2 regions of the Streptococcus raffinosi genome follow, and region 2 is predicted to be linked to the other one. Evidence: predicted binding sites of a transcription regulator. Region 2 holds the regulator's gene; the other holds the start of a gene.
The links. The regulator Rex, encoded in region 2, represses fermentation and respiration genes when NADH is low (regulators of the CRP and FNR family bind a similar motif). The targets are predictions, from matches to a motif close to TTGTGAANTANTTCACAA.
Positions count from the first base shown of each region.

Region 1: a site for Rex is predicted at 4,363-4,380, ahead of QRD39_RS07360 (class II fructose-bisphosphate aldolase). Genes of this name have one in related genera too.

Region 1 is NZ_JASUZV010000009.1:88,263-103,592, reverse strand. It holds gene QRD39_RS07390 (M13 family metallopeptidase) at 1-500, opposite strand, end outside; partial or broken gene QRD39_RS07385 (DUF3459 domain-containing protein) at 600-905, opposite strand; gene treR (trehalose operon repressor) at 1,037-1,747, shown strand; gene QRD39_RS07375 (TIGR01440 family protein) at 1,803-2,363, opposite strand; gene QRD39_RS07370 (hypothetical protein) at 2,376-2,714, opposite strand; gene QRD39_RS07365 (hypothetical protein) at 2,747-3,103, opposite strand; gene QRD39_RS07360 (class II fructose-bisphosphate aldolase) at 3,439-4,320, opposite strand; tRNA gene QRD39_RS07355 (tRNA-Leu) at 4,466-4,551, opposite strand; gene QRD39_RS07350 (glutamate-cysteine ligase family protein) at 4,750-6,045, opposite strand; gene rplQ (50S ribosomal protein L17) at 6,293-6,679, opposite strand; gene QRD39_RS07340 (DNA-directed RNA polymerase subunit alpha) at 6,697-7,635, opposite strand; gene rpsK (30S ribosomal protein S11) at 7,684-8,067, opposite strand; gene rpsM (30S ribosomal protein S13) at 8,094-8,459, opposite strand; gene rpmJ (50S ribosomal protein L36) at 8,477-8,593, opposite strand; gene infA (translation initiation factor IF-1) at 8,619-8,837, opposite strand; gene QRD39_RS07315 (adenylate kinase) at 8,955-9,593, opposite strand; gene secY (preprotein translocase subunit SecY) at 9,725-11,020, opposite strand; gene rplO (50S ribosomal protein L15) at 11,037-11,477, opposite strand; gene rpmD (50S ribosomal protein L30) at 11,606-11,788, opposite strand; gene rpsE (30S ribosomal protein S5) at 11,803-12,297, opposite strand; gene rplR (50S ribosomal protein L18) at 12,316-12,672, opposite strand; gene rplF (50S ribosomal protein L6) at 12,762-13,298, opposite strand; gene rpsH (30S ribosomal protein S8) at 13,425-13,823, opposite strand; gene QRD39_RS07275 (type Z 30S ribosomal protein S14) at 13,947-14,132, opposite strand; gene rplE (50S ribosomal protein L5) at 14,150-14,692, opposite strand; gene rplX (50S ribosomal protein L24) at 14,719-15,024, opposite strand; gene rplN (50S ribosomal protein L14) at 15,103-15,330, opposite strand, start outside.
Region 2 is NZ_JASUZV010000002.1:172,559-187,888, reverse strand. It holds gene QRD39_RS02375 (ABC transporter permease) at 1-37, opposite strand, end outside; gene QRD39_RS02370 (hypothetical protein) at 34-231, opposite strand; gene QRD39_RS02365 (peptide ABC transporter substrate-binding protein) at 574-2,544, opposite strand; gene pta (phosphate acetyltransferase) at 2,777-3,760, opposite strand; gene QRD39_RS02355 (RluA family pseudouridine synthase) at 3,770-4,669, opposite strand; gene QRD39_RS02350 (NAD kinase) at 4,666-5,502, opposite strand; gene yjbM (GTP diphosphokinase) at 5,474-6,148, opposite strand; gene QRD39_RS02340 (CYTH domain-containing protein) at 6,244-6,819, shown strand; gene QRD39_RS02335 (ribose-phosphate diphosphokinase) at 7,134-8,105, shown strand; gene QRD39_RS02330 (cysteine desulfurase family protein) at 8,109-9,221, shown strand; gene QRD39_RS02325 (DUF1831 domain-containing protein) at 9,223-9,570, shown strand; gene QRD39_RS02320 (redox-sensing transcriptional repressor Rex) at 9,714-10,373, shown strand; gene QRD39_RS02315 (gamma-glutamyl-gamma-aminobutyrate hydrolase family protein) at 10,366-11,061, shown strand; gene radC (RadC family protein) at 11,121-11,807, opposite strand; gene QRD39_RS02305 (rhamnan synthesis F family protein) at 11,853-13,496, opposite strand; gene QRD39_RS02300 (ABC transporter ATP-binding protein) at 13,497-14,699, opposite strand; gene QRD39_RS02295 (ABC transporter permease) at 14,699-15,330, opposite strand, start outside.

The DNA.
Region 1 (15,330 bases), on a different contig from region 2:
TGAGTCTCACGCCAGATTCCCAAAAGCTCCTTGCCCTTTTCATTATCCTCAGTGTAATAGGTTGTATCAGGTAAAATAATACGTGGTGCTTCAGCCCAAAGAACATTTAATTGGGCATTCATAAAATCGGGAGACACACCAAACGGGAACGCATTGGGCTTTCCAGACATCTCATAGTCAGCAATTTTCGAAGCAAATTCTGAGAATGAGGAAAGCTTCTTGTATTCTTCAATCAAAGGTTTAACAGGCTCGATACCAACTGCCTCACGTTTATCAAAGTCCGCAGCCATACGGTGAAACTTTATAAAGTTTTGTAGAACAGCATTGTCAGGAACATTCTCTCCCACCAACCACTGATCCGTTGTTTCAAGCATGAGGTTTTCTATTTCATCTGCTAAATCTGAAAAACCACCTGTACGAGGCTTATCATCGGGAATCACTGCTGTCTTTTCCCACTCACCATTAATCGCATGGTAAAAATCATCTTGTAAGCGTGTCATTACACTTCCTCCATCAACATTAAAAGTGCTTTCATTATAACAAAATTCCCCAGCAAAAGCATTTACTGAGGAAAGTTTGGCTTATTTAACTAGGATTGCCTAGGTTTGATATGGTTTAAGAACTACCTTTTCAGCAAGCTCTGCATCGTCATAGTTTGACAAGAGCACGCGCCCTGACTGATATTCTGCTGGAGTCGCCACTTCAGCTTCACTTCCATAGAAATGATTGAGTACCAAGAGTTTTTGACCGTCTAAGTGGCGTTCAAAGGCGTAGACCTGCTTGCTATCTTCAAATGCTGGCTGATAGCTTCCTTCTGAAATGATAGACATTTCTTTACGCAAGCGAATCAATTCTTTATAGAAATTAAAGATTGGTCCGTTTTGAATCTCCTTTTCTTTTTTGACAATATCTGATTGACTTGATAAACTAATTGTAAACGATTGCAAATTTGTCTGCAAGTGTTCCGGGTTTTTTACCCATATTTTTTGAAAAAAACAATAGTTGTATGCTTTTTTGCCAACAAATAAGGAGAGCTATGAAAAAATACCAGGTTATTTATAAAGATTTAGAAAAAGCTATTCATAGCAAAGAATATCAAGTTGGAGACTTTCTACCCACCGAGCAAGAATTAGTAGAAACTTTCCAAGTTAGTCGAGACACCATACGAAAGGCATTGGCTTTACTCGTTGAAGAGGGTCTGGTTAAAAAGATTCATGGATCAGGCTCTCAAGTTATTAGTCAAGAACAAGTGAACTTCCCTGTATCTTACTTAACCAGTTACCAAGAGCTCATAGAACAACAAGGCATTAAATCACAAACCAACGTTATCTCTCTAGATAAAATCATCGTTGACACCAATCTCTCAGAAAAAACTGGATTTTCAAAAAGCCAACAGGTTTGGCGTCTTATTCGTCAAAGAGTAGTTGATGGTTGTGCCTCTGTCGTTGATATTGATTACCTAGATGCGAGACTTATGCCTCAACTCAACCGCAGCATCGCTGAGAACTCCATCTATGATTATCTTGAGAATCAGCTCCACCTTAGCATTTCTCATGCCTTTAAAGAAATCACCATTGATAACATTACCGAGCAAGACAAAATCCTCATCGATATCGGCAAAGATCATCACGTCGTCTGCATACGCTCAAAAGTTTATCTGGATAATGGAAATCAGTTTCAGTTCACTGAAAGCCGACACAAACTTGAAAAGTTCAAATTTGTCGATTATGCCAAGCGTCATCACTGAAGATAAAGAACCAACCAACATAAAAAGTATCGGACACATAAGCATCCGATACTTTTTAGTTTTTACGAATAGGATCTGATAAATACTCAGCACGAGCACCACCAATCAACTTAGGACGACTCGCTAAGGCAGTCACATGAGCTCCACCCAGTTCTGAAGTAATGGGGCGAAGAGGAACTTGAACCCTCTTCACATGCATACCAATAGAGGTATCCCCAATATCAATACCAGCCTGAGCCACTATCTCTTCCACCTCAACAGGATCCTTCATGTAATCAAAAGCAGCCAACTGACCACTTCCACCGGCATGCAAAGTTGGAAGCACATTGACAATTTCCAAATCTTTAGCCAAAGCAAGCTCACGCTCAACGACCAAAGCACGATTCAAATGTTCACAACCTTGCACAGCCAAGTAAATCCCTTTCGGTTCCAAAACCTCAAGAATAGTCTTCACAATTCGTTGACCAATTTCACGGCTAGAGGCTTTGCCGATAGTTCCACCAGCAACCTCACTGGACGATAAACCCAAAACAAAGATAGCTCCCCGCTTAATTGCAGATCGTTCAACAATATCTTCCACTAATACCCGTGTCTTCTCTTCTAAATCTAACAACATCACAAGCCTCCTTTAAACAACGGCCGTATTTAGGATTCGCACAATAAGATAATATAGAATCACAAAAAAGATAAGGAAAAATGCCCCTAACAGTAGCAACTGCATCCGACGTTTCCTACTTAAGTCCCAAGAAAAACCAAATCCCGTCAAAAAAGGACCAAAACTATAGCTAAGCATAAACCATAGGTCTACACGCGCCATATGCCAAAAAGATGAAATAAAGGCCACCAAACCTATTAAGGATAAAATCCAAGAATAGTCCCAACGATCTGATTTAGCAAAAGCCAGACCAATTAAGAAACAACCCAAGGCAGGCATAATAATAAATGATAGGGTCATAAAATAAAACATGCCATTATTATAGCATGTTTTAAAGATTCATGTTAGTGGCGGTTAATAACACCATAAGCAATTGTGAACGCAATAGCAGCAATTCCCACAACGATTGCCATGATACTCCAAAAAATGGTCATAGCACGACGTCCCTTGCGATTGTTGAAAGGAAGGCCCCAACCAATCATGATAACGCCTAGTAAACCGAGCCATACTTTATAAGTGACAACAATAGCCCCATCAAAGTAAGCAAAAGCAACCAAGCCTAAACCTAACAAGGAAATCAAATAAGACCACTTCCCCTTCAAAAATGAAGGCAAGGCCCAACCAAATAACAATAAACCAAGTAGAGCAAGAGCTCCACCACCAAAAAATACAGGTACAATATAATTATCAAACATATTCATATTATAGCATATCTTAAAAAGTTAGGAAATAGAATCTATCAACCAAAGCCATATCCGCTCTTAAAAATTTGTTTGCTCTCAATCACAGATCGATTCGCAGTAGCCAACTATTTGCTCCCGTACAAAAAAACAAGATCCGGGAAGAATCGTGCTGGACATTCTAGAGGTAGTCGAGTAACAGAAATTTATTTGCATATCACTAAAAAAACAAAGGATCAAATTATACCTATCCTTGATACTCTTACACAATAAGTGTGGCAAATCTGTGGCAAAACATAAGAAAAAGGCTTGTCCATGTTGGACAAACCCTTTATTTTCAAGCTTATTTAGTCTAATTAAGCTTTGTTTGCTGAACCGAATACGTCGATACGTTCTTCAACAGCTTCTGTAATTGCTTCGAAACCTGGTTTCAAGAATTTACGTGGGTCAAAGAGTTTCTTCTTGTCGTATTCTGCTTCATTTGCTTCATATTCAGCAACAAATTTACGTGTTGCTTTAGCAAATGCGATTTGACATTCAGTGTTAACGTTAACTTTAGCAACACCAAGTTTGATAGCTGCTTGGATTTGATCATCAGGAATACCTGATCCACCGTGCAATACGATTGGGAAGTTAGGTACAGCTTCTGTCAATTTTTGCAAGTGATCAAGGTGAAGACCATTCCAGTTTTCTGGGTAAGGACCGTGGATGTTACCGATACCTGCTGCAAGGAAGTCGATACCAGTTGCAACCATAGCTTTAGCATCTTCGATTGGTGCCAATTCACCGTCACCGATGATACCATCTTCTTCACCACCGATTGTACCAACTTCAGCTTCAACTGATACACCGTTAGCATGTGCAAATTCAACAACTTTAGCTGCTTTTTCAAGGTTTTCTTCAACTGGAAGGTGAGATCCATCGAACATAACTGAAGTGTACCCTTCACGAATACATTCCAAAGCATCGTTGTAATGACCGTGGTCAAGGTGAATAGCAACTGGTACAGTGATACCCATTGATTCTACCAAATCTTCGATAAGAGCTTTACACAATTTGTAACCACCCATGTACTTAGCAGCACCCATTGAAGTTTGGATAAGCACTGGAGCTTGTTTAGCTTCTGCTGCACGCAAGATAGCTTGAGTCCACTCAAGGTTGTTTGTGTTAAATCCACCGACTGCGTAACCATTGTCACGAGCTGCTTGGACAAATTTTTCTGCTGAAACGATTGCCATTATAAAGGCCTCCTATATTTTTTTGGGTTTGAACCCGTTTACATGTTTATTCTATCACAATTAGATTCAAAAAACTAGCTTTTCTACAATTTGTAAGCGTTTTGATTTTTTAATACAAAAAAACCAGTCAACCGACTGGTTACTCTGCGGAAAGAGGGACTTGAACCCTCACGACCTAAAGCGGTCACAGGATCCTTAGTCCTGCGCGTCTGCCAATTCCGCCATTTCCGCTAACAACATTAATTATTATATCAAGTCTGACAAATTGTGTCAACACTTTTTGAAAAGTTTTTAACTAAACTTTCCATTGCCTCATTCGAAACAACTATTATATAATACCATTTGTTGTCGAGTATCGTCAATACTTTTTCAACGATTTTTTAATATTTCACTCCAAAATTTATAGAAACCTTCAAGCTCAATCAAAAACTAATCGAATTGTACTTTCAATGCTTTCAGCTTCTCTTTAAGAGGAGCTAAGTAAATTTCTTCTCCAAAACCACGTGATTTTAAACCATCCTCTGCACAAACCAATAACGCTTCTGTTAAAGGGAAAATCAATTTAAGGTCTGTATCAGAAATATCCTTTTTCGAAAATAAACGACGAATTCTTGGATAATCAAAGTCAAAAGCTTCAAAAAATGGGGAATCTTTTAAAATATTTTCTAAACGTTCTAAATTGACTAACAGCCCCAGATGAAAGGCTGCTGGTGCGAAAGTCGCTGAAAAAGGTTGCGTACAAACACTTCGAAATTCAATAGTTCCTCTAGTCGTTAAATCTTGAAATTGATAAGATCGATGCGTTTTAAAGTCGTCCTCACTCGGCTTAATCGAAACTTCATTACCATGAATAGACCAGGCTTGAATAGCTGATTTATTCAAATAGTCTTTAGCTCGTATCGGTTCAAAATAGTAGGTTTCCTCAGCCCGTTTTGCAGTAAAAATAGCTGTCTCAGATAAATAAGAAAAATAATCATCTTCATTCTTGAATACTCTTGGGAAAATCCCGGCATTCTCTTCAAAGACACCATGCATGGAATTCTCCCAAAAAACATCCCTCGAAATTGCTAAATCCCAATCAGAACCCCAAAATTCCGAATTAGCAAATAATACCGCTTTAGGACCCTCGATCTGATTAAAAGCGTTGAGAACTCTTAAATAGGAAATCTTGGAGACATCCAACTGCACTTGACTCCCACAGATAAAAGACCCATATTCCGGGTAATTATGAAAGAAGGAATTATTTTTGGCTTTAGAAAGCTCAAGAAAATCCATAAGCATCTCATAACGAGGTGATTTTACCGGACTATTATCATTTTTAGCCCAATTAGGATTAACACCCCAACCTTGCAACTCATGGTTATGATTACGCAGGTATGGTTGAATCATACTAAGGTAAGTATCCAGACGTTCTTCAACCTCAGCAATCCGACTAGCCTTAGCAAATGCAAATTCAATCGTATTATATGAGACTTCGAAAAGAATCATATCTCCAGAAGCTTGCTCAATAAGCTGAATAGGATTATTATCAGAATCAAATTTATCCGCTTTAAAACCAAAATTATCAATAAGATAGATTAAAAGTTGTTTTGTAAGAGAGACATCCGTAGCGTTCCCGCTCAAATTAACAACAGGGTATTCCAACTCGATTCCTACAAATAGTCCGGGTTGTTCCTTGATTGGCAAATAATACCTTTGTTTAAGAAGTTCCTTGGCTGTTGTCAAAATAATATTCCCCTTTTAAAAATAAGTTTATCCCATTATATCAAAATATTCAGACGATTTATAGACTAAAAAACGCCTGCTTACGAAAAACAACCGTATTATCTTTCGTAAACAAGCGTTACATGCTTATTTATTCCCATTTTATGATGAGTGTTCCCGCTAGGCGAATGCCCAGCGGTAGACCAGAGCTAGACTAAGAAAAGCAGAGCTATTCCATCATCATAACACTCAACAAAATTGATAAAAATTAAACAAGTTCGATGATTGCCATTGGGGCAGCATCGCCACGACGTGGTTCTGTTTTAAGGATACGAGTGTATCCACCGTTACGTTCAGCATAACGAGGTGCGATTTCTGAGAAAAGTTTTTGAAGAGCAGTTGTTGATGTATATTTATCAGTTGCTTCATCATAGCTTTCAGATGCAATTTCGTTACGTACAAATGCAGCTGCTTGACGACGTGCGTGCAAATCACCACGTTTACCAAGAGTGATCATTTTTTCAACTGTTTTACGGATTTCTTTAGCACGTGCTTCAGTTGTAACGATTGCTTCGTTAATGATAAGATCTGTAGTCAAATCACGAAGAACCGCTTTACGTTGTGAGCTTGTGCGTCCAAGTTTACGGTAAGCCATGTTATCCTCCTATATTATTATTTATCGTTTTTGAGTCCAAGTCCAAGATCAGCCAACTTAACTTTGACTTCTTCAAGAGATTTACGACCTAGGTTACGGACTTTCATCATTTCAGGCTCAGTTTTTTCTGTCAAATCATGAACGGTATTAATACCGGCACGTTTCAAACAGTTATATGAGCGTACAGACAAATCAAGTTCTTCGATGGTACGGTCAAGCACCTTTTCATCGTTCACTTTTTCAGTTTCTTTCATTACATCAGTAGCTTTAGCAACATCAGTAAGGTCAGTAAACAAGTTCAAGTGTTCAATCAAAACGCGAGCCGAGAGACCGAGGGCATCTTCAGGGATGATTGTTCCGTTTGTCATGATTTCGATTGTCAATTTATCAAAACCATCATTGCTACCTACACGGGCAGGTTCAACTTGATAATTGACTTTTTTCACTGGTGTGTAGATTGAATCTACAGCCAATGTTCCCACTGGTGCATCATCTTTCTTGTTTTCATCTGCTGGAACATAACCACGGTTTGTAGCTACTGTCATAGTCGCTTTCAAAGAAGCGCCGTCAGCGATAGTGAAAAGATAATGATCAGGGTTAACAATTTCAATGTCGCTATCAGTCAAGATGTCTCCAGTAGTAACTTCAGCTGGACCTTGGACATCAAGTTCAATTGTCTTTTCGTCTTCGACGTAAGATTTTACAGCAAGTCCTTTAATATTAAGGATGATTTGCATCACGTCTTCACGGACGCCTGGTACGGTATCAAATTCGTGGAGTACTCCATCAATCTTAATTGATGTTACGGCAGCACCTGGAAGTGATGACAAAAGTACACGACGAAGAGAGTTACCCAAAGTTGTACCATAACCACGTTCTAGTGGTTCGATGACAAATTTGCCGTAATCTTTATTTTCATCAATTTTTGTTATTATTGGTTTTTCAAACTCAATCATTTATTATACTCCCTCGAAACGAACCTTGTGTACTATTGTTATTAAAGATTACACACGACGACGTTTTGGAGGACGACAACCATTATGTGGTACAGGTGTTACATCACGGATTGCTGTTACTTCAAGACCTGCAGCAGCAAGAGCACGGATAGCAGACTCACGACCTGAACCAGGACCTTTAACAGTTACTTCAACTGTTTTAAGACCATGTTCTTGTGCAGATTTAGCAGCAGCTTCTGAAGCCATTTGTGCAGCAAATGGTGTAGATTTACGAGAACCTTTGAAACCAAGAGCACCAGCTGATGACCATGCTACAGCGTTACCATGCACATCTGTAATCATAACAATAGTGTTATTGAAAGTAGCGTGAATGTGAGCAATACCAGATTCGATATTCTTTTTCACACGACGTTTACGTGTTGGTTTAGCCAATGTTTTTACCTCCTATTTTATTTTAATTATTTTTTCTTACCTGCAATCGCAACAGCTTTACCTTTACGAGTGCGGGCATTGTTTTTAGTGTTTTGTCCACGGACAGGAAGTCCACGACGGTGACGGATACCACGGTATGAACCGATTTCCATCAAACGCTTGATGTTAAGGTTTACTTCACGACGAAGGTCACCTTCAACTTTAATCGCATCCACTTCACGACGGATGGCGTCTTCTTGATCATTTGTCAAATCTTTAACGCGGATGTCTTCAGAAACACCTGCAGCAGCCAAGATTTTCTTAGATGTTGTAAGTCCGATACCGTATACGTAAGTAAGTGAAATTACTACACGTTTATCATTTGGAATGTCAACTCCAGCAATACGAGCCATGATTTCTCCTTTCTATATTATCCTTGACGTTGTTTGTGTTTTGGATTTGTTGGACAAATTACCATAACACGACCGTTACGACGAATAACTTTACAGTATTCGCAAATTGGTTTAACCGATGGTCTTACCTTCATGTTTTAATCCCTCCAATTATTTCGATTATTTAAAGCGGTATGTGATGCGTCCACGTGTCAAATCATAAGGACTCATTTCAACAGTCACACGGTCACCGACCAAAATACGAATGTAGTTTTTACGGATTTTACCAGAAACTGTCGCCAAAATTTGGTGTCCATTTTCCAATTCAACAGTAAACATAGCATTAGGCATAGTTTCTACAACTTTACCTTCAATTTCAATCACGTCTTCTTTTGCCACGCAAAAGTACCCCCTAAAATTTCGATTTGATTTCCTCTGAGCACAGAGGTAACAATTATAAGTCAGACTAAAGTATTATATCATGCTTGAGTCTGATACGCAAGTAAGATTAAATAATTATTTAATTGCTGCAATCGCTTTTTTAACATCAGCGAATACATCTTCAATATCTTGATTACCTTGAATATCTGATACAAGGCCAAGCTCACGATAGTGTGCAATGATTGGCTCACCTTGAGCAATGTTAACATCAAGGCGACGTTTTACCGTTTCAGGTTTGTCATCTTCACGTTGGTAATAGTCTTCTTCCTTGTAGTCAGCTGGTGGGTTGAATACTTTATGGTAAGTTTCACCTGTTTTACGGTGAATAATACGACCACTCAAGCGTTCAAGAAGGCAAGATGGATCCACTTCGATATTGATTACTCCATCAAGCTCCAAACCAAGATCACCCAAGATTTGATCCAAGGCATGAGCTTGTTCGATCGTGCGAGGAAAACCATCCAAAAGGAATCCTTTTTCCTTAATGTCGTCTTGAGCCAAACGTTCTTTTACAATCCCGTTTGTCACTTCATCTGGAACCAATTCACCTTTATCGATGAATGATTTTGCCAAAGTTCCCATTTCTGTTTGGTTAGCCATAGCAGCACGGAACATATCACCAGTTGAGATATGAGCTACACCAAATTCTTCAACGATTTTTGCAGCTTGTGTCCCTTTACCAGCGCCTGGTAGACCCATAATTAAAAGATTCATCTTACGAACTCCTTATTTTTGTTTTCAAATAACTCTATCAAGATTTAATAGACTTGGTAGAGTTATCAAAAAACAAAAGAGAAGGGGCAGAAAGCAATCTTTCTTTCCCTCTCGATTGTTCATGAGAAGACTTAGTCTTCGAGATTCATAAATCCAACATATTGACGTTTCAAAAGGTAACCTTCAAGTTGTTTCATACCTTCAATACCAGTTGAAATCAAGATCAAGAGTGATGTACCACCAAGTGCAATTGAACTTGTGAGGTGCATAAACTGTTGAGCCGCAATTGGAGCCAATGAAATAAATGCGAGAAATACAGCCCCGATTGTTGCCAATCTCTTAAGTAATGAAGACATGTACTTTTCAGTCTCACGACCTGGACGAACGCTAGGAATGTAAGACCCATTCTTTTGAAGATTTTCAGCAGTTTTTTCAGGATTAACTTGGACAAATGTGTAGAAGAATGAGAACAAGATAATCAATATCGCATAGGTAATCATTCCACTAGGTGTATTATACGAGAGTAGTCCTTGTAAATGAGATAACCACGAAACCTTCGAGAAGAATGGAAGAATCGTACTTGGAATTGTCGTAATCGAGCTAGCAAAGATAACGGGAATAACACCAGCTGGATTGACTTTCAAAGGTAAGTATGAACTCGTTGGAGCCCCTTGAACCAATTTCGTATATTGAATTGGAATTTGATATTCTGCTTGTTGTACAAATGTCGTAAAGAAGACAATCGCCAAACCTACCACAATCAACAATGCGACGATGATATATGAACGAGTCAATTCTCCTGAACGAACATTGACAAAGAAATCCTCATAAATTGTTGAGAACATCTTTGGAATGGAAGCAATGATACCAGAAAAGATAATCATTGACACACCATTACCAAAGCCCTTATCAGTAATTTGTTCACCAAGCCATGTCACAATTATGCTACCAGCAGTTAAAATTGTCCCAATCAACAAATAGGTTGAAACATTAGGTGTCTTAACCAATGAAATTGATGAGAGTGTATTGAAACTAGCTGTAATACCAATCGATTGAACAAATGCTAAAACAAGAGTAATATAACGAGTCGCCTGATTTAATTTACGACGGCCAACTTCACCCTGTTTACCCCACTCCACAAATTTTGGATAGATATCCATCTGCAAAAGTTGGACAATGATTGATGCCGTAATGTAAGGACTAACCCCCATCGAGAAGATAGAGAAGTTATTCATAGCATTACCTGACACCAAGTTAAGCATGTTCAAGAAAGGTAAATCACTTAATTGTTTCAAACTTTCCGCATTGATACCAGGAACAGTTACATGAGTTCCTACACGAAAAACGAAAATAATGAAGATTGTAAATAGAACCTTATTACGAACGTTTTTGACTTTCAATGCGTCTTTTAATAGTTTAAAGAACATAATGAGTTACCCCTCATTAGATGACTTCAATTGAACCACCTTTAGCAGTGATAGCTGCTTCAGCAGATTTAGAGAATTTAGCTGCTTTAACAGTCAATTTCTTAGTCAATTCGCCATTACCAAGAACTTTAACGCCTGATTTTTCAGCACGAACGATTCCAGCTTCTTTAAGAACTGCTGGAGTTACTTCTGTACCATCTTCAAAGACGTTCAATTGATCAAGGTTTACAAGTGCGTATTCTTTAGCGTTGATGTTTGTGAATCCACGTTTTGGAAGACGACGGAACAATGGAGTTTGTCCACCTTCAAATCCTGGACGTACGCCACCACCACTACGAGCTTTTTGACCTTTTTGACCACGGCCTGAAGTTTTACCGTTACCAGATGAAGTACCACGACCTACACGGTTACGGACTTTACGAGAACCTTCAGCAGGTTTCAATTCATGAAGTTTCATTATTAATTTTCTCCTCTTTTTGTAAAATGCTAGCGCCTCTAACCAAGTAAGGTAGCTTGATTAAAAACTCGCCTATACATGAAATTCAGTTTAAGTCGCAAGGCAACCCTTACGACTTAAATCATTTTTTATTTAACGTCTTCAACAGTTACCAAGTGAGAAACTGCATTGACCATACCACGGATAGCAGCGTTGTCTTCTTTAACAACTGAGCTATTCAATTTACCAAGTCCAAGAGCAACAACTGTTTTACGTTGTTCTGGTTTGCGTCCGATTGGAGACTTAGTCAAAGTAATTTTAATTTGAGCCATTATAATCTCCTTTCTTATGCCAAGTCAGATACTGAGATGCCACGGAGAGCAGCAACGTCTTCAGCACGTTTAAGTTGTTTCAATCCTTCAACAGTCGCACGAACGATGTTGATTGGAGTGTTTGAGCCAAGAGATTTAGATGTTACATCAGCAACACCAGCCAATTCGATGACGGCACGAACTGCACCACCAGCGGCAACCCCAGCCCCTTCAACAGCTGGTTTCAACAATACTTTCGCTCCACCAAATTCTGAACGAACTTCGTGAGGAATAGTTGTACCAACCATAGGAACTTCGATAAGGTTTTTCTTAGCTGCTTCAACTGCTTTACGGATAGCTTCTGGAACCTCTTGAGATTTACCAGTACCAAATCCTACGCGACCATTACGGTCACCAACAACAACAAGAGCAGCAAAACGCATGTTGCGTCCACCTTTTACAACTTTAGTAACACGGTTGATAGCAACTACGCGCTCTTCAAGTTCTACTGCATTATCTTTAAATGCCATTATTAAGTGTCCTCCCTATTAGAATTTCAATCCGTTTTCACGAGCTGAGTCAGCCAAAGCTTTAACACGTCCGTGATAGAGATATCCACCGCGGTCAAACACCACTTCAGAAATACCTTTAGCTACTGCGCGTTCAGCAACAAGTTTACCGACAACAACGGCTTGTTCTGTTTTAGTTCCTTTAGAAACTTCTTTATCAAGAGTTGATGCACTTGCGAGCGTTACACCCGCTACGTCATCAATAACTTGAGCGTAGATGCCTGTATTAGAACGGAAAATGTTCAAACGTGGGCGATCAGCAGTTCCAGAGAGTTTTCCGCGAACGCGACGATGGCGTTTTTGGCGGAGTTTGTTTTTATCTGGTTTCGAAATCACAATTTTCACCTCTTATTTATAATGCTTGCTCATGAGAGCTTTTGGTAAATAGACAATCCTGAAAGAACTGCCACAAGGATAATATCCTATTATTTACCAGTTTTACCTTCTTTACGACGTACGTATTCACCAACGTAACGGATACCTTTACCTTTGTAAGGTTCTGGTGAACGAAGGCCACGGATGTAAGCTGCTGTTTGACCAACAACTTCTTTGTTAATACCGTTAACGACGATTGAAGTTGCAGATGGTACTTCAAAAGTAATACCTTCTGGAGCTTCAACTTCGTCTTGGTGAGATTTACCAACTGAAAGAACAAGTTTTGAACCTTGGAGTTGGGCACGGTATCCGACACCGCGCATTTCAAGTTCTTTTTTGAAACCTTCAGAAACACCAACAACCATGTTGTTCAAGTTGGCACGTGAAGTACCGTGGATTGTTTTGTTTTCTTTTGAGTCGTTTGGACGGTGAAGTGTAACTTCGTTGCCTTCAACTTTGATTTCAATGTTTTTATTAAACTCACGAGTGAGTTCGCCTTTAGGTCCTTTAACAGTAACAACATTATTGTTGTTTGTTACTTCAACACCAGCAGGCAAAGTAATAACTTTATTACCAATACGTGACATAGTATTTAATTCTCCTGTTAGATTATCAAGCCACAAAGTGACTAGTTTTCACGGGGATGAGTTTCATCGAATTTAATCAACGAAACTCGCACAAATCATTTGATATAAGTGCTTAGTATCAGCTTCTTACCAAACGTAAGCGATAACTTCTCCACCAACGTTCTTTTGACGAGCTTCTTTATCAGTCAAAAGACCTTCTGATGTAGAGATAATCGCAATTCCAAGTCCGTTAAGAACTTTAGGAACATCTTCACGTTTAGAGTAAACACGAAGACCTGGTTTAGAAATACGTTTCAAGTTAGTGATAACACGTTCACCGTTTTGTCCATATTTCAAGAACACACGGATGATACCTTGTTTATCATCTTCAATAACTTCAACGTTTTTTACAAAACCTTCACGTTTAAGGATATCAGCAATACCTTTTTTGATGTTTGATGCAGGTACTTCAAGTACTTCGTGTTTAGCTTGGTTAGCGTTACGAATACGTGTCAAGAAATCTGCAATTGGGTCAGTCATAACCATTTTATATTTTCTCCTCTTACTAGTAGTTTGAATTGTTCACTTGCTAGTTAATGATTGAGCTGGGCTCAAATAATATTTTTAATACATTCAAAGAAGATAATCTAATTCGAATGCATCATCATTTTACCAAGAAGCTTTGGTAACACCTGGAATTTGACCTTTGTAAGCCAATTCACGGAAGCAAACACGGCAAAGTTTAAATTTGCGATAAACTGAGTGTGGACGTCCACAACGTTCGCAACGAGTGTAAGCTTGCGTAGAGAACTTCGCAGGGCGTTTGTTCTTAGCAATCATTGATTTTTTAGCCAATTTATTTACCTCCTAGATTATTTTGCAAAAGGCATTCCAAGGCCTTTAAGCAATTCACGACCTTCTTCGTCAGTGTTAGCAGTAGTTACGATAACGATATCCATACCACGCACTTTATCAACATCGTCGAAGTTGATTTCTGGGAAGATAAGTTGTTCTTTAACACCAAGTGTGTAGTTACCACGTCCATCAAATGATTTAGTTGGAACACCATGGAAGTCACGAACACGTGGAAGTGAAACTGATACCAATTTATCCAAGAATTCGTACATGCGTTCACCACGAAGGGTAACTTTAGCACCGATCGCTACACCTTCACGAAGACGGAAGCCAGCGATTGATTTCTTAGCTTTAGTAATCAATGGTTTTTGACCTGAAATAAGTGCCAACTCAGCAGCAGCTTTTTCAAGAGTTTTAGCGTTGTTTACAGCTTCACCAACACCCATGTTGATAACGATTTTATCAACTTTTGGCACAGCCATAACTGAAGAATAGTTAAATTTTTCAGTCAAAGCAGGAATTACTTCGTTAGTGTATTTTTCTTTAAGACGGTTAGCCATTTAATACTTTCTCCTTTCCTTCGTGATTAGTCAAGCACTTCGCCTGATTTTTTGTTGTAACGAACTTTTTTGCCGTCAACAACTTTGTAACCTACACGTCCAGCAACACCGTTCTTGTCAAGAACTTGAACGTTTGAAGCGTGGATTGGTGCTTCTTTTTCCACGATAGCACCTTGAGGGTTTTCAGCTGATGGTTTTTGGTGTTTTTTGATGATTGCAACACCTTCAACAACAACTTTATTTACTTTTGGAAGAGCCTTAAGAACTACTGCTTCAGTTCCTTTGTCTTTACCAGCAATAACGCGAACTTTATCGCCTTTTTTTACAAACATTGAGTATTTCTCCTATTATTTCTTACGCCCTATGGGCACCCTAGCTGAGCCAGGGGACTAAGTTTGTGTTTCGTTAGATTAAAGTACTTCTGGCGCCAAAGATACGATACGCATGTATCCACCTTCACGCAATTCACGTGCAACAGGGCCAAAGATACGAGTTCCACGAGGAGTTTTGTCATCGCGGATGATTACTGCAGCATTGTCATCAAACTTGATGTATGAACCGTCTGGACGACGAGCACCAGTTTTAGTACGAACGATTACAGCTTTAACAACATCACCTTTTTTAACAGCTCCACCTGG
Region 2 (15,330 bases):
GAGAACGAAGGGTTCTCAATAAAATGTATTTTTTCATGTCTCTTCCTTTAACTCCAAAAGAACTTTCCCAATCAAATGAGAAAGTTCTATCGTCCTTTTATTTAACGTCATTCTCATGATTTTTTGAGCGTGTTCGTTGGACTTAGACTTTTCTTTAAACCAGTTTTCACGGGCTTTATCATCATTTTTCTTAGTGACAACAGCTTTTTTAGGTTCAAGATGTGTGAACATCTGCCAGAACCCTCAGCTCCTACTTGAGTAGTCACCAGAGTCTGTTATCAATCAAGCATGCGCTGGTAGGACACTCTGATTCACCAAAGTAGCCTGAGGATGACCTCCCCACAACTTTGCTTGTCTTTCAGTTTAACATTCGTAACGCACTATCTTCTTTTTTTCATAAGCATTCTCCAAAAAATCATAGTTATGTCACCATTATACCATAAAAATCGAAATAACAGCAATTGTCAGAATATTTTGTCTTATGCCTTCTTTCTCACAATTGATAGCTACTTTCAAAGGTATTTTGATAGATCTTTGGCCAAAAGAAAAAGGCTCGCGCCTCTTTCCATTGCATTATTTAACGTGTTTGGCAAGATCTTTTTGAGCTTTTTCGTTAGATACTTTCTTTTCTTTAAGCCATTTTTCACGACTTTGTTCATATTCTTTCTTAGTAACTACTTTTTCTTGTGGTTTAACATATTTGAAGTAGTCACCTGAACTCTTATCACCCACTTGAGTATATGAACCTGTAAATGGTGTCAAACGTGAGACAACTGGAGCTGCACCGTTACCAACCGTCAAAGGAATGACAAGTGAACTATCTTCTAACCAAGCTTGAGCTTGAGCATAACGATCATAACGTACATTGAGATCTGTTGTTTCAGAATCTGCTGAGTCAAGCAAGGCATCATAATCTTTAAGTCCTACTTGGGCTGCTGCCGCATTATTTGGGTTATCATATCCCATGAAGGTCTTAGTGTTTTCATTTGATGTTGTCTTAAAGATATTAAGATAAGTTGATGGGTCTTGATAGTCTGGACTCCAAACAACACCATTTGAGATATCCCAATCTTCTGCAGCCGCATTTGGCGCATTAAGGGTTGCATTTTGCATATCATCAGATGACAATTGGTTGATATCAATCACCACATTGTCACTTCCCAATGATTTTTCAATGGTTTGTTTCAAAGATTGCGCTTGAGAAACATTAAGTTTAGAACTTTGGTCAACTGGAAGGTCCAAGTGGATTGGGAATTGAACACCTTCTCCTTGGAGAGCTTCTTTAGCCTTACTAAACTCAGTTTTGGCTTTTTCTGCATTGTAGAGACCATCTTGACCATCAGCAAAGTTGACGCCTGACCACTCATCACCATATGAACTCATCTTTTCAGTAACAAGATCTCCAAAGGTCTTATCTCCTGCACTAACGAAGTCAGAAGGAACAAAGAGATTTCGAATAGCTTTAGCTGCTCCATCCTTACCGTTGACTTGTGATTGATATACCGTACGGTCAATAGCAAAGTTAATTGATTGACGGAAGTCTTTATTCAAAAGAGCTTTTTTCGTTGAAGTCTTTTCAGCATCAGTCTTTTTAGCAGTGTATTTGTAACTTTGACGGTCAATATTGACACTCATGGCTGATGTTGACGCACCTGCTGCAGTATAGAAGATATTATCTTTATATTTCTTTTCGACAGATGCATAGTTAGAGCTCATTGGGTAGACACGAGCAATACTATAAGCACCATCAGTGAAACTACGTTCCAAAGATTCTGGATCAGAACCATCATCATAGGTCAATTTGATAGCATCAAAGTGAACGTTCTTCTTATCCCAGTAGTTTTCGTTCTTAGTCAACTCGATTGATGATTTAGCTGTCAAAGATTTGAGAAGGAAAGGACCATTGTAGAGGATAGAGGTTGGGTCTGTTGACTTACCAAAATCTTTTCCTTTAGTTTTAAGGAAGTCTGCATTGACTGGGAAAAGCAAACCATAAGTTGTCTTAGAGTTCCAGTATGGCTCTGGTCGTTTAAGTGTATATTGCAAGGTATGGTCATCAATTGCCTTAACACCAACCTTTGAGAAATCTTTATTGGCACCTGATAGGTAGTCAGACAAACCAGCAATAGAATCTTGAACCAAATAGAGAGCACCAGCTTTTGAGTCTGCCGCATGCTTAAGACCAGTTACAAAGTCTTTAGCTGTAACATCAGCGTACTCTTCACCATCAGAGGTATACCATTTAACCCCTTTACGGATTTTATAAGTATAGGTTAGACCATCTTGAGAGACAGACCAATCTTCAGCCACTGAAGGTACAAGATTACCATATTTATCTGTTTCCATAAGACCATCAACACCATTTGTCACAGCAGTTGTTGTAGGTCCTGTATTTGAGGTAATGTAATCCAAAGTTTCAGGATCTGAACTGTAAACGTAACCATAAGTAGTACCACTAGTACTAGACTTAGATGAACAAGCCGCCAAAATACCAACACTAAGGACGGCAACGCCTGCTAAGGCTAACCATTTACTTTTTTTCATAAGATTTCTCCAAAATATAAAATTTTTTACAGCTTCATTATAGCATAAATAATCAAAAAGAACAGTTATTATTAGAATCTTTTGTACAATTCGATAACATTTGTAAACACGAAAACCACTGCGATTCCTTATCAATAAAGGGTTTCCTTTAGTTTAAGTTGATTTATTTTTAATCACAAAAGTTGCATAAAAAGGCCCAGCCACTCGGCCAGACCTCCTTTTATCATTACTTTTAATTATTAAGTGCTTGAGCAGCTGTGATAATCGCTAGATTGTAAATGTCTTCGGCACTAGCACCACGAGAAAGGTCGTTAACTGGTTTATTGAGACCTTGCAAGATTGGCCCAATAGCTTCGAACATTCCCAATCGTTGGGCAATCTTATAGCCAATATTACCAGCCTGCAAACCTGGGAAGACAAAGACATTAGCTTGTCCTGCTACATCACTATCTGGTGCCTTAATAGCCGCTGTTGCTGGAACAAAAGCTGCATCAAACTGCAACTCACCATCAATAGCCAAGTCAGGACGCATCTCCTTAGCAAGAGCTGTTGCTTCAACAACCTTATCCACTTTTGGTGATTTGGCAGAACCTTTTGTTGAGAAGCTAAGCATGGCCACTTTAGGATCAAGCCCGAAAATGGCAGCTGTATCAGCAGTATTAACAGCAATTTCTGCCAATTCTTGAGCATTTGGATCAATGTTAATAGCACAGTCAGCAAAAACCAAACGTTGGTTAGTGTTTTCACGGTTCATAAGGAAAACACCTGAAGTACGTGAAATGCCTGGTTTTGTCTTGATAACTTGAAGGGCAGGACGTACTGTATCGGCTGTTGAGTGAATAGCACCTGAAACCATACCATCAGCAAGACCAAGTTTCACTAACATAACACCAAAATAGTTAACATCACGAAGCAACTTGTCCGCATCTTCAATTGTCGCTTTTCCTTTACGGATTTCAACAAATTTTTCCTTCATTTCCTCAAGACCTTCATAGGTTTCAGGATTAATAATCGTATAGTTAAAATCTGCAAAACCAAGATCATTCAAGATTTTGTGAACCTCAGCTGGGTCTCCCAAGATAATAGGATCCACCAATCCTTCAAATTTCAAACGGGCAGCTGCACGAACCACACGGTCGTCATTACCCTCAGGAAAAACAATCTTAATGTTCTTTCCTAAAATACGTTCACGAAGTTCACCAAATAGACTACGCATAAATACTCCTCAATCAATCTTTTTAGTTTGTAAGTCCATGATAACGGTTTCAAAGTCATCTGTCAAGGAAGACGCAAAGACCATCTCTTTCTTGGTAAAGGGATTGACAAAAGCAAGACGGTGACAATGCAAGGCCTGACGTTCAATCCCATAATTTAGAGAGCCCCCATAAAGGTCATCTCCCAAAAGAGGAAGGCCCAAATGAGCAAAGTGCACACGAATCTGGTGCGTCCGTCCAGTATGAAGGTTAATATCAACCAACTTAACTCGCCCATAATCACCTACCAAACGATAACTGGTATGAGCATATTTCCCTGATTTATGGACCCGACGTGTGATGATGGAATCCACATCACGCGCAATGGGTGCAATGATTTCTCCCTGTTCCTCAAGTTTAGTATCACCCTCCACCAAGGCATAGTAGTGCTTCTTAATGGACTTCTGCTGCAACTGCTTATCCATACGTGCATGGGCATAACCATGCTTGGCAAAAAGCATGAGTCCAGACGTGTCCTTGTCCAGACGTGTCACAATATGCACTCGCTGATTGGGATAATCATTGCTAACAAAGTGATATTTAACAAAATTAGCCATGGTGTTGTCATGATTGACACTTGGAATACTAGCATAACCATATGGCTTGTTCACCACCAAGAAGTTATCATCTTCATAGACAATATCCAAGTCAAACGGGATGGGAGTTAAGGTATCATGTGGTTCCTCATCAGGAATCTCTATAGCGACCACATCTCCCTCATGAACAGGGTAGGTCGCAAACTGCTCCTCACCATTGACCCAGATATGACCGCCCTCAAACTTAATCTTAGCCAAAAGTCCTTTGGAAACATCATGCTCCTTCAAAAAGGTCTTTACTCGGCAGGAACGTCCCACAGTAAATTCATATCTCATTCTTCCATGTCTCCGATAAAGGAATCACGTACACGCTCCCAGAAACTGGTATGACTGGCACTAGCCACAAAGGAAATCTTACGCTGGTCAATTGAGAACTCTACCTTTTGCACATTACGATTAGTGTAGGTTTTATTATCGACCGAAAGCGTGTAGCTCCCCATTCGGGTAGGATAAACGGTAATTTTCTCATTCTTAGGAACAATAAGTGGACTGCCCAAGGTACGGTAAACACGGTTATTAAGACTGGCAATCTCAGTCAATTGCAGGGCCTCAATAGTGGGATGAAGAACTGCACCACCCAAGGATTTATTGTAGGCAGTCGAACCTGTCGGTGTTGCTACAGACAGTCCATCCCCACGGAAGCTCTCAAATAAGATGTCATTGAGGCAGACATCAGCTGCCATAGTTTTTTCATTACGTTTAATAGCTGCTTCATTGAGCGCAATTGATGTAAAGGAACGGCCATCAGCCAAGGTTAGCTTGACATTTAAGAGCGGGTAAGAAATCTTCTCGCCACGATCCTTACGCAAGGTTTCAATCAACTGCTCAACCTCACCATCTAAATAATCTGTATAAAATCCCAAATGCCCCGTATGAATGCCAACAAAACGGACACGAGCAAGCTCTTTTTCATACATATGAAAGGCTGATAGCAACATGCCATCACCACCGATAGAGATAACCACATCAGGATTTTTCTTAGTTAAATAAAAATCAGGATCGTCTCGAAAGGCATTAAAAAGTTTTGAGGCAACACGCCTACTCTGGGGCTTGCCATTAGCAATAATAGCCACCTTCATCTCATCCGAAAAGGTCTTCATCTGTGTCATCACTATTTCCTACACTATCTTTCAAAGTTCTGTTGATTGGATCAAAGAGCAACTGAGCATCTCGAATATCATCACGTATCTTACGCATCTCTTCATCAAGCTGATAGGCCATGCGTGCCGTATTTTCCAAGCGGAGTTTAATCTCCTCTGGAAAATTTCCCTGATATTTATAATTAAGGGAATGTTCAATAGTGGCCCAAAAGTTCATGGCCAAAGTCCGAATTTGAATTTCGGCAAGGATTTCCTTACGACCATCAATGGTATCAACAGGATAAGACACGATAACATGATAAGAGCGATAACCCGAATGTTTACGGTTTCTGATATAGTCTCGCTCTGAAACAATAGTCATATCACTACGATGACGAAGCAAAGCCAAAACCTCATCCACATCATCGACAAATTGGACCATAATACGCAGTCCAGCAATATCTTGCATTTCCTTGGCCAAATTCTCAACAGACAGGCCACGTAGGGCAATTTTTTCCTCAATGGAAGCCACTGACTTCACACGGCCCGTCACAAATTCAATGGGCGAGTGACGATTTTTCTTACGAAATTGTTTACGAATGCCTCGGAGCTTAATTTTGAGCTCACCTACGGCCTGAATATAGGGGTCTAAAAATTCTTCCCAATCCATGGTCAAGATAGGACTCCTCCTTGTCAAAAGCTTTAGTTTTTTATAAAATAAAAACAATCTGTTATATTATACCATATTTAAAGGACGAGGGAGGGACACACATGAACCATTTAGAGATAGAGTACAAAACTCTACTCACCAAAGATGAGTATAATCGTTTGGCTATGCTTTTCTCCCATGTAACACCTGTTACACAAACAAACTATTACATTGACACCATTCAGGGTGATATGAAGAGCAAAAAGTTGTCTTTACGCATCCGAACGCTTCCGACTCATGGAGAACTGACTCTGAAAATTCCTGAGAAGGTTGGAAACATGGAGTACAACGTCACCATGGATTGTGCAGAGGCTAAGGCTATGACCAAGTCACTTGACTTTCCCGATTGCCAAATCAAGTCCATTCTTCTGGAGCGTGGGGTTACGTTAGAGGACTTGACCATTCTCGGGCATTTAACCACAACCCGTCGTGAATACCAGACCAACATTGGGCTTATGGCCCTTGATGTCAATGTTTACGCTGACAAGAAAGACTATGAACTGGAGTTGGAAGTTTTGGATGCCGAAAAAGGCAAAGATGACTTCGATGCCTTTCTTAAAGAAAATAACATTAACTTTAAATATGCCAAAAGTAAGGTAGCACGCTTTGTAGCTACTCTCAAGCGCGATAAAGACTAATTAACAATAGCTGATAAAAAATCTGCTCATTAGTTACGATGCCAGTCTATAAAAAAATTCATTCCATTTCTGAGACAAGGTTTGTGCCTTGTCTTTTTTGATAACCAAAGGAGTAGCCAGAAATACCATTACTGTTTGGTCTAAAAACGCATACAAGAGACAATTTTTCTCTAAAGGTTCGTCATTTTCGTTCATATCATAGTTTGATGGCTGAAATTTCTGCTGCTTTTTGCTAAAATAGAACTATCTGTAGTTTAATTTATAATAGCCCTAACTGGGCTTAGCACTTATTTATTAAAGGAGTCACCATTATCATGGTACATCAAAAAGCAAACCCACAATTGAAATTGTTCTCTCTCAGCTCAAATCCCGAAATTGCTGAAAAAATTGCTGAGGCTACCGGATTGCCACTTGGTAAAGTTTCTTCACGTCAATTCTCTGATGGAGAAATCATGATTAACATCGAAGAGTCTGTTCGTGGGGACGATATCTATATCATCCAATCTACTAATAAACCTGTCAACGACTACCTCTGGGAATTACTAATCATGATTGATGCCTGCAAACGTGCCAGTGCAAACTCTGTCAACGTGGTAATGCCTTATTTTGGTTACGCACGTCAAGACCGTATCGCTGCTTCACGTGAACCAATCACTGCTAAATTGATTGCCAACATGCTTGTTAAAGCTGGCGTTAACCGCATTTTGACTCTTGATCTTCACGCTGTCCAAGTTCAAGGTTTCTTTGACATTCCAGTGGATAATCTCTTCACGATGCCTTTATTTGCGGCATACTACAACGAAAAAGGATTCACAGGTAGTGATATTGTCGTTGTTAGTCCTAAAAACTCTGGTGTCAAACGTGCTCGTGGCTTGGCAGAATACCTTGATGCCCCAATCGCTATCATCGACTACGCCCAAGATGACGCTGAACGTGAAGAAGGCTATATCATCGGTGAAGTTGAAGGCAAAACAGCCATCATTGTTGATGATATTCTTAATACTGGTAAAACTTTTGCCGAAGCTGCCAAAATCCTTGAACGTGCTGGTGTGAAAGACATCTATGCCGTAGCTAGCCACGGTCTCTTCGGAGGTGGAGCTGCTGAAATCCTCAACGTTGCACCAATCAAAGAAATCTTGGTGACAGACTCCGTTGCAACTAAAGAAAAAGTTCCAACAAACGTTAAATACATTTCAGCAAGTAAGCTCATTGCCAACGCTATTACTCGTATCTTTGAACGCCAACCACTTAGCCCACTCTTTGCTTATAAATCTAATGAGGACTAAGTTATGGTTTATTTGGACAATGCAGCGACAACACCATTGAATGCCGCTGCTATCTCAGCTATGACCCATGTCATGACTGAAACCTTTGGAAATCCATCGAGTCTTCATGCTTATGGGCGCCAAGCTTCCAGAGAACTCCGTGAAGCACGTGAGGAAATGGCCAAACAGTTCGACGTTCCTGCCCGCAAGCTTATCTTCACTTCTGGTGGGACCGAGGGAAATAATACAGCTATCAAAGGTTACGCCCTCGCCAATCAAGCTAAGGGGAAACATTTGATTACGACGGCCATTGAACACCACTCGGTCCTTCACACCATGGCCTATCTGGAAGAACGCTTTGGTTTTGAAGTAACCTATATTCAACCGAAAAATCAGGTTATCACAGCCCAACAAATCGCTGACGCTCTACGTGACGATACCATTCTCGTTTCTGTCATGTATGCCAATAACGAAACTGGCCAACTGCTTCCTATCAAGGAAATTGGGAACTTACTCGCTGACCACCAGGCTGCTTTCCATGTGGATGCCGTTCAGGTTGCAGGGAAACTTCCTATTCACCCTGAGGAACTCGGTGCCGATTTCGTCTCTATCAGCGCCCACAAATTCCATGGACCTAAAGGTGTCGGCATGCTCTATCATAATGACTTGCACTTTGACAACCTTCTCCATGGTGGTGAACAAGAGGAAAAACGTCGTGCCAGTACTGAAAATCTAGTCGGAATTGTAGGGATGACCGCAGCTTACAAGCAAGCCAGCGACCACTACCAAGACAATTACCAACATGTGGAAACAATTCGTCAGACTTTCCTAGACGCTCTTACCGTTCCTTACGAGATTAATAGCGCTGGTCCTAGCCTACCTCACGTTATCAACATCAGTTTTCCTGGTAAGGAAAATGGTCCTCTCTTAACTCTGTTAGATTTGGCTGGTTTCGCTGTCTCAACGGGCTCTGCTTGTACTGCCGGAACTGTTGACCCCAGCCATGTCATTCAAGCCCTCTATGGCAAGGATTCTGACAAGCTTAAGACTGCTATCCGTATTAGTTTATCAGAGGATAACACTGCTGAAGAACTTCTAGCTCTGGCCGAAAAACTTAATCAAATCATAGGAGACTAACATGGCATTTGAAAAAAGCATTCATTTAGCTGACTGCAAATACCGTTATAGCATCAGCCCCAATGTCAAAAAATTCACCCTACGTGACACGACTTTTGTGCAAAATAAAATCGGAAACTACGAGTTACACCGCCTACTCGAAAAAGTACCTAACTCAGGCGAAGGTTTCCCACTTAAAATCACTATTAACAAAGACTTGACCGGCTTCAAATTGTCCATCACAGACAAATCTGGTCTTCGTAACGTTAATATCTTTAAAAAAGAAGACCACCACATCTTACAAGAAAAATTTTATTTCTTGATGCAGAGTCTAGTTGATCGTCAAGTATTTGAGCAAGAAGAAGTCTAAGACATTTTTCTAGCTACATAGAAAGCGCCTATCCTTGTGATAGGTTTTTTATATCGCTTCATTTACACTCTTTTGTTGCAATCTTCACAATCTTTTCTTAAAATATAAGATATTCAAACTAATTCAAGAAAGGAAAGCGATCAATGACTTTTGAGAAAAACATCCCAAACGCCACCGCCAAACGTCTCTCTCTCTACTATCGTATTTTCAAACGATTCCATCGTGAAAATATTGAAAAAGCAAGCTCCAAGCAAATTGCTGAAGCTATCGGGATTGACCCTGCTACTGTTCGTCGGGACTTCTCTTATTTTGGTGAGTTAGGTCGTCGTGGCTTTGGTTATGACGTGAACAAGCTGATGACATTTTTCGCTGAACTCCTTAACGACAATTCAACCACCAAGGTACTCCTTGTTGGGGTTGGGAATATTGGACGTGCCCTCCTCCACTATCGTTTTCAAGAGCGTAACCGCATGCAGCTGGTCATGGCTTTTGACACGGACGATAACGAATTGGTAGGCACTCAAACTGAGGACAATATCCCTATCTATGGAATTTCTCAAATCAAAGATAAGATTGCCCAAGAAGACATCAAAACAGCCATCCTGACAGTGCCATCTATCAAGGCACAGGAAGTGGCTGATCTTTTGGTTGAAGCTGGCATTGAAGGCATCCTCTGCTTCTCTCCAGTCAACCTTAATCTTCCTCGCCATGTGGTTGTCCAGTACGTGGACCTCACTAGTGAACTACAAACCCTACTCTATTTCATGAAAGAAGAAGAAAAATCAAGGAGAAGTAATGACTAAACCTATTATCGGAATCACAGCCAATGTAAGGCCAAACCCAGCCCATGAAGATATTAAGTGGTCCTATGCTCCAACTGGCTTTGTCGAAGGGGTTCAAAGAGCCGGAGGCCTAGCAATCCTCCTACCTGTTTCTGATCCTTCGGAAGCCAAGAGCTACATCTCCATGATTGATAAACTCATCCTCATTGGTGGACAAAACGTTGACCCTAAATTCTACAACGAAGAAAATCATGCCAGTGAAAATGACTTCTTCCTCGAGCGAGACCTCTTTGAGATGGCACTGATTGAAGAAGCTACCAAACAAAAGAAACCAATCTTTTCAATCTGTCGTGGGACCCAACTCATGAATGTTGCCCTTGGTGGTAGCCTCCACCAAGATATCGAACACCACTGGCAAGACAAACCTTCGGATTATCTTTACCACGAGATGGTGATTGAAGAGCACAGCAAGTTGGCGGAAATTTACGGTCGTGAAACCTCTATTAACTCTTTCCACCATCAAAGCATCAAACACTTGGCCTCTGACCTTCGTGTCATTGCGCGTGACCCTGAGGATAACACTGTTGAAGCGGTTGAGTCAAACACGCCAAACCTTCGCTTCTTAGGCGTACAATGGCATCCTGAGCTTCTCCTAGACAAACGTGAAGAAGACCTCAAACTCTTTGAATACGTCGTTAACGAACTATAAAAGCAACTGAGACTGCACTCAGTTGCTTTTATAGTATTTCTATATTATCGGGACTCTTACTAGAGCTCAAAATCCTCTCTTTCCTCTCGGAAAGAATAATAGGTGGATTTGCCTACAATCAAATGATCAAGGAGACAAATCCCCAAGTCATTGCAAGACCGTTTTATCTTTTGCGTAAAATCAATGTCATTATGACTAGGGTAGGCCTCACCAGACGGGTGATTGTGAACCACTATTAAAGATGTCGCCATCAGATGACAAGCATAATGCAAAATCTCACGAGGCTCTGCAATCGAACGACGCACCCCACCAATAAACACCGTCTTTTGCTGAATGATACGATTCTGCGTATCCAGGTAAATGGCCACCAAATGCTCCTGAGGCTTGTCCCCAATATCCAACATCATACGACGGGCCACCTGCTGACTAGACATAATCTGCTCAGAACGAGCCAACTCAGCCTTCTCAATCCGCTTAGACAGCTCCACCATAGCCTTCAACTCGATAGACTTCACACGCCCAATACCAGGAATGGCCTGAAGTTCATTTAAAGACAAACGAGACAAATCCGCCAAACTCGTCATCCCTTTCAAAATACGACTAGCCATAGATAAGACCGACTCCGACCTAGTTCCCGTCCGCAGCACTATGGCCAACAGCTCCTGATCTGACAAAACCTCCGCCCCCTTCTGCAAGAGACGCTCACGAGGCAAAAGTCCCGACTCCTCAGCTACAATACTATACATAAGAAAAAACCTCCTACTTACTTATTCGTAAGTGGGAGGGGGAAATTAAACGACTGAGGTTTTTTTTAAACCTATTTTTCTTAAAAAGGCCTTTTGATAGGCTGAAAACTTATCCTTGAGTGTCAGTGGTTTCGGAATCTGTTCCATCTCAGCAAGATGAACCTTATATCGTTCGGCATAAGATATTGCTTCAGAAGTTATTATACGATAATCGATTCCTTCATCCCAAACTTTTCGATAAAAGAGATAATCCAGAATATTCTCATCAAAATGATAAAAAATGGGTTTATCCTTTAGTATAATTTTCCCCAAAAAATCTTTTGACATCCACATGGAGCCTTGGAAAACATAGAGTGAATTATTAGTAGCTTTTAGACATTGGTTATTTAAGTCAAGTTCCTGATTATGGTTTAAAGTGCTGATTGAGTCTGTCCAATAAAGTTCCTTAGACAAATCAGCAAACACCAGACCAACCTCTGGAAAATGTGTAAAAATTGATACTAGTCTCTCTTCATCTAATAGCATATCCACTAGAGCATGTCTTGTAGCTTCATCAACAAGGCGACCTTCATTTCCAAAGTCTGATGTGTGGAAATGCCCAACAAAGTCATACTCTCTAAGCTGAGAGTACAAAGATACTAAAGCATGATAATGATTTTCAAAAGTTTGAGAAACAAGCTGGAATCTATCTTTCTCAAAACAATTTAATAAGATAACCTCAACTTCATTTCTATCGATATGGCTTGAAAGGGTAAAATAGTAGAAAGCAGACAAACTTGTGTCCGTAAATACTTTTAGTCTCTCTACATCACTAATGTGTACATGAATAGCTAAACGACAATTGAACCTTGTAATTGTGTTAAAGTTAGAATCAACCATCTTATCATCTAAAAATACCAAACTATCAGGGGAATGATAACGGTTCAGATGCAACTTGATTAGTGCCACCGGATAAGTTGATCGGTTAGTAAGATAATCTAAAAGTAGTTTTCCTTTTTTCTCATCACCTGTAAAAGCTTTCAATTTAATAAAGGGTACCTTATGCTCAAGGGTACTTATTGGTCTGTAATAAGAAAAATCAGGGTGAATTAAATCTTCTGCCTCTTCATCAATGGTATTAAAGACAGCATCATAATGAAAACCTGCTTCAACCAGAACACTAGTAACTTTAGTTTCGTAATTGTCAATAACATCTTGAACGTCGATAAAAGTCTTTATAGAAGTCCAAAATTTTTGAAAGGCATCTGAAGCAACAACATGCTTTTTGAAAGATATAAAATAACTTTGTAGATGCTCATCGAAATATTTGGTTTTTCTAAAATTCGTCATTCCCCAAAAGTCAACATTCGAGTGTTTTTCAAAGCCTTCAACTAGGTCAGTCATATCCCATAGAGGACCAAAGCAAGTATCATTCATGAGTGTGACTAAATCGAAATCCGTTAAATGGTCAAAACCGACATGAGCCATACCATCTCTCCAAGCTGCAAAATCAAAGCCTAGATTTTCTCTTTGTAATACCTTCTCTACACCCAGATCTTTGAGAGTTTGTAATGCGGACCCTGTTAGTTGACTATTTGAAATCACAATAAGTTTAGAAAAAAGTGGTCTAAGCTGCTCTAATTGATAGAGCACATGACCACTTAATTCGTTGTACTTATTATAATGAACATACAACAAGAGACGTTTCATTTATTCCTTAATCTCCCATTTTCCATTTCTCTGAACCATACCAGTTGCAGAATCTTTTGCTGACTTATCATCATCTTCAATATCTGTTCGATTTAAAAGAATGACTGGTGAATTAGCTGAATCAGCAAAAGCAATCATCTGATCATCATTATCTCTTATAGAGACTTGAAGCTTGAGCTTAATATCATTCAGATGAGCCAAACTGCATTTATATGTGAGTGTTTTTCTTCCTGAACCACTGGTCTTATTGTCCAAGGAATTGTCATTATAAATCCAGATACCACGGTCAATATCTGTAATTGAAAAGGCAATATAGGTCTCAATATCTTCATTCACATCATAAGAAATCTCGAATGAAATATCTTGATCAGGACTGATAATATTTTCAGTCAAAAGTTTAACTTGTAAATTAGTGATTTTGGGATTTTCAACCACCACATCATCATTTGAAACTTTTTGACCAGCAGCATTATCAAAGCTATATTGATTGGCAACTTCATCAGGATCACCAACAACTTTGACTAGACCATGTTCAATCAGAACTGCCTTATTACAGTACTTTTTAACCGCTGACATGTCATGGGTCACCAAGATAGTTGTCTTTCCAGATTGCTTACGTTCCATGAAATAATCATTACATTTACGTTGAAAGGCCTCATCACCCACGGCCAACACTTCATCAAGGATGAGGATATCACCTTGGGCCTTGATAGCTACAGAAAAGGCAAGACGAACCTGCATACCACTTGAGTAGTTCTTCAACTTTTGATTCATGAAGTCATGAAGTTCAGCGAAATCTACAATGTCATCATACATGGCGTCTACTTCTTCTGTTGAGAAACCAAGCATAGCCCCATTCATGTAGACATTCTCACGGCCAGTCAATTCTGGGTTAAATCCAACCCCCAGCTCAATGAAAGATACCAACTTACCATCAATGGTAACCTTACCTTTTTCTGGAACATAAATCTCAGAAATAATTTTTAGAAGCGTTGATTTCCCTGAACCATTACGTCCAACAATTCCATAAAAATCACCTTTTTCGACTTCAAAAGAAATATCTTTCAAGACATGTTGCTCAGTATACCCTTTAATCCCTTTAAAGCGATTAACAAGAGTTGTTCTTAGACTCTGGCTCGCCTCAGTTGGCAATTTAAAATACTTACTTACATGATCTACTTTTACAGCAATATTATTTGACATTATAGAATCTCCGCAAATCGTTTAGCATTTCGATTAAAGACAAGGAAACCAATGATAAAAATCACAACAGGAATCGCATAAGGAACAAAAGCAATCAATTTATTGTTAATAATATCCCATCCTCTTGGGTTAACTGGGTCAATGATAAAATGACGCATATCCTGTAAAATCTGAGCGATTGGATTCAGCATCATAACCTTTGCAACAAACGTCTGGTTTCTTTGAAGAAGGTAAGTGATGGAATAGATAATCGGACTCGCATACATACCTGCTTGAAGAACAACTTCCCAGACAGGACCAATATCACGGTATTTAACAAAGAGTGCCGACAAGATAAAAGCAACTCCCATGGCCATTAAGAGAACCTCCATGAAAAGAGGAATAATGACCAAGGTATTAATACCAATCGGAACCTGATTAATTAAGGCAAATGCAAAAACAACCACTAGGTTAATCAAGAAGTTAATTGCAGCTCCTAGTACAGATGAGATAACAATTGTTTGCTTCGGAAAGTTTAGTTTACGTAAGAGATCACCTCGTGAAACAATAGAGAGCATTCCCATATTGGTAGCCTCAGTAAAGAAACTCCAAAAAATCATGGCTAGAAGTAAGCCTACAGCATAGTGTGGTG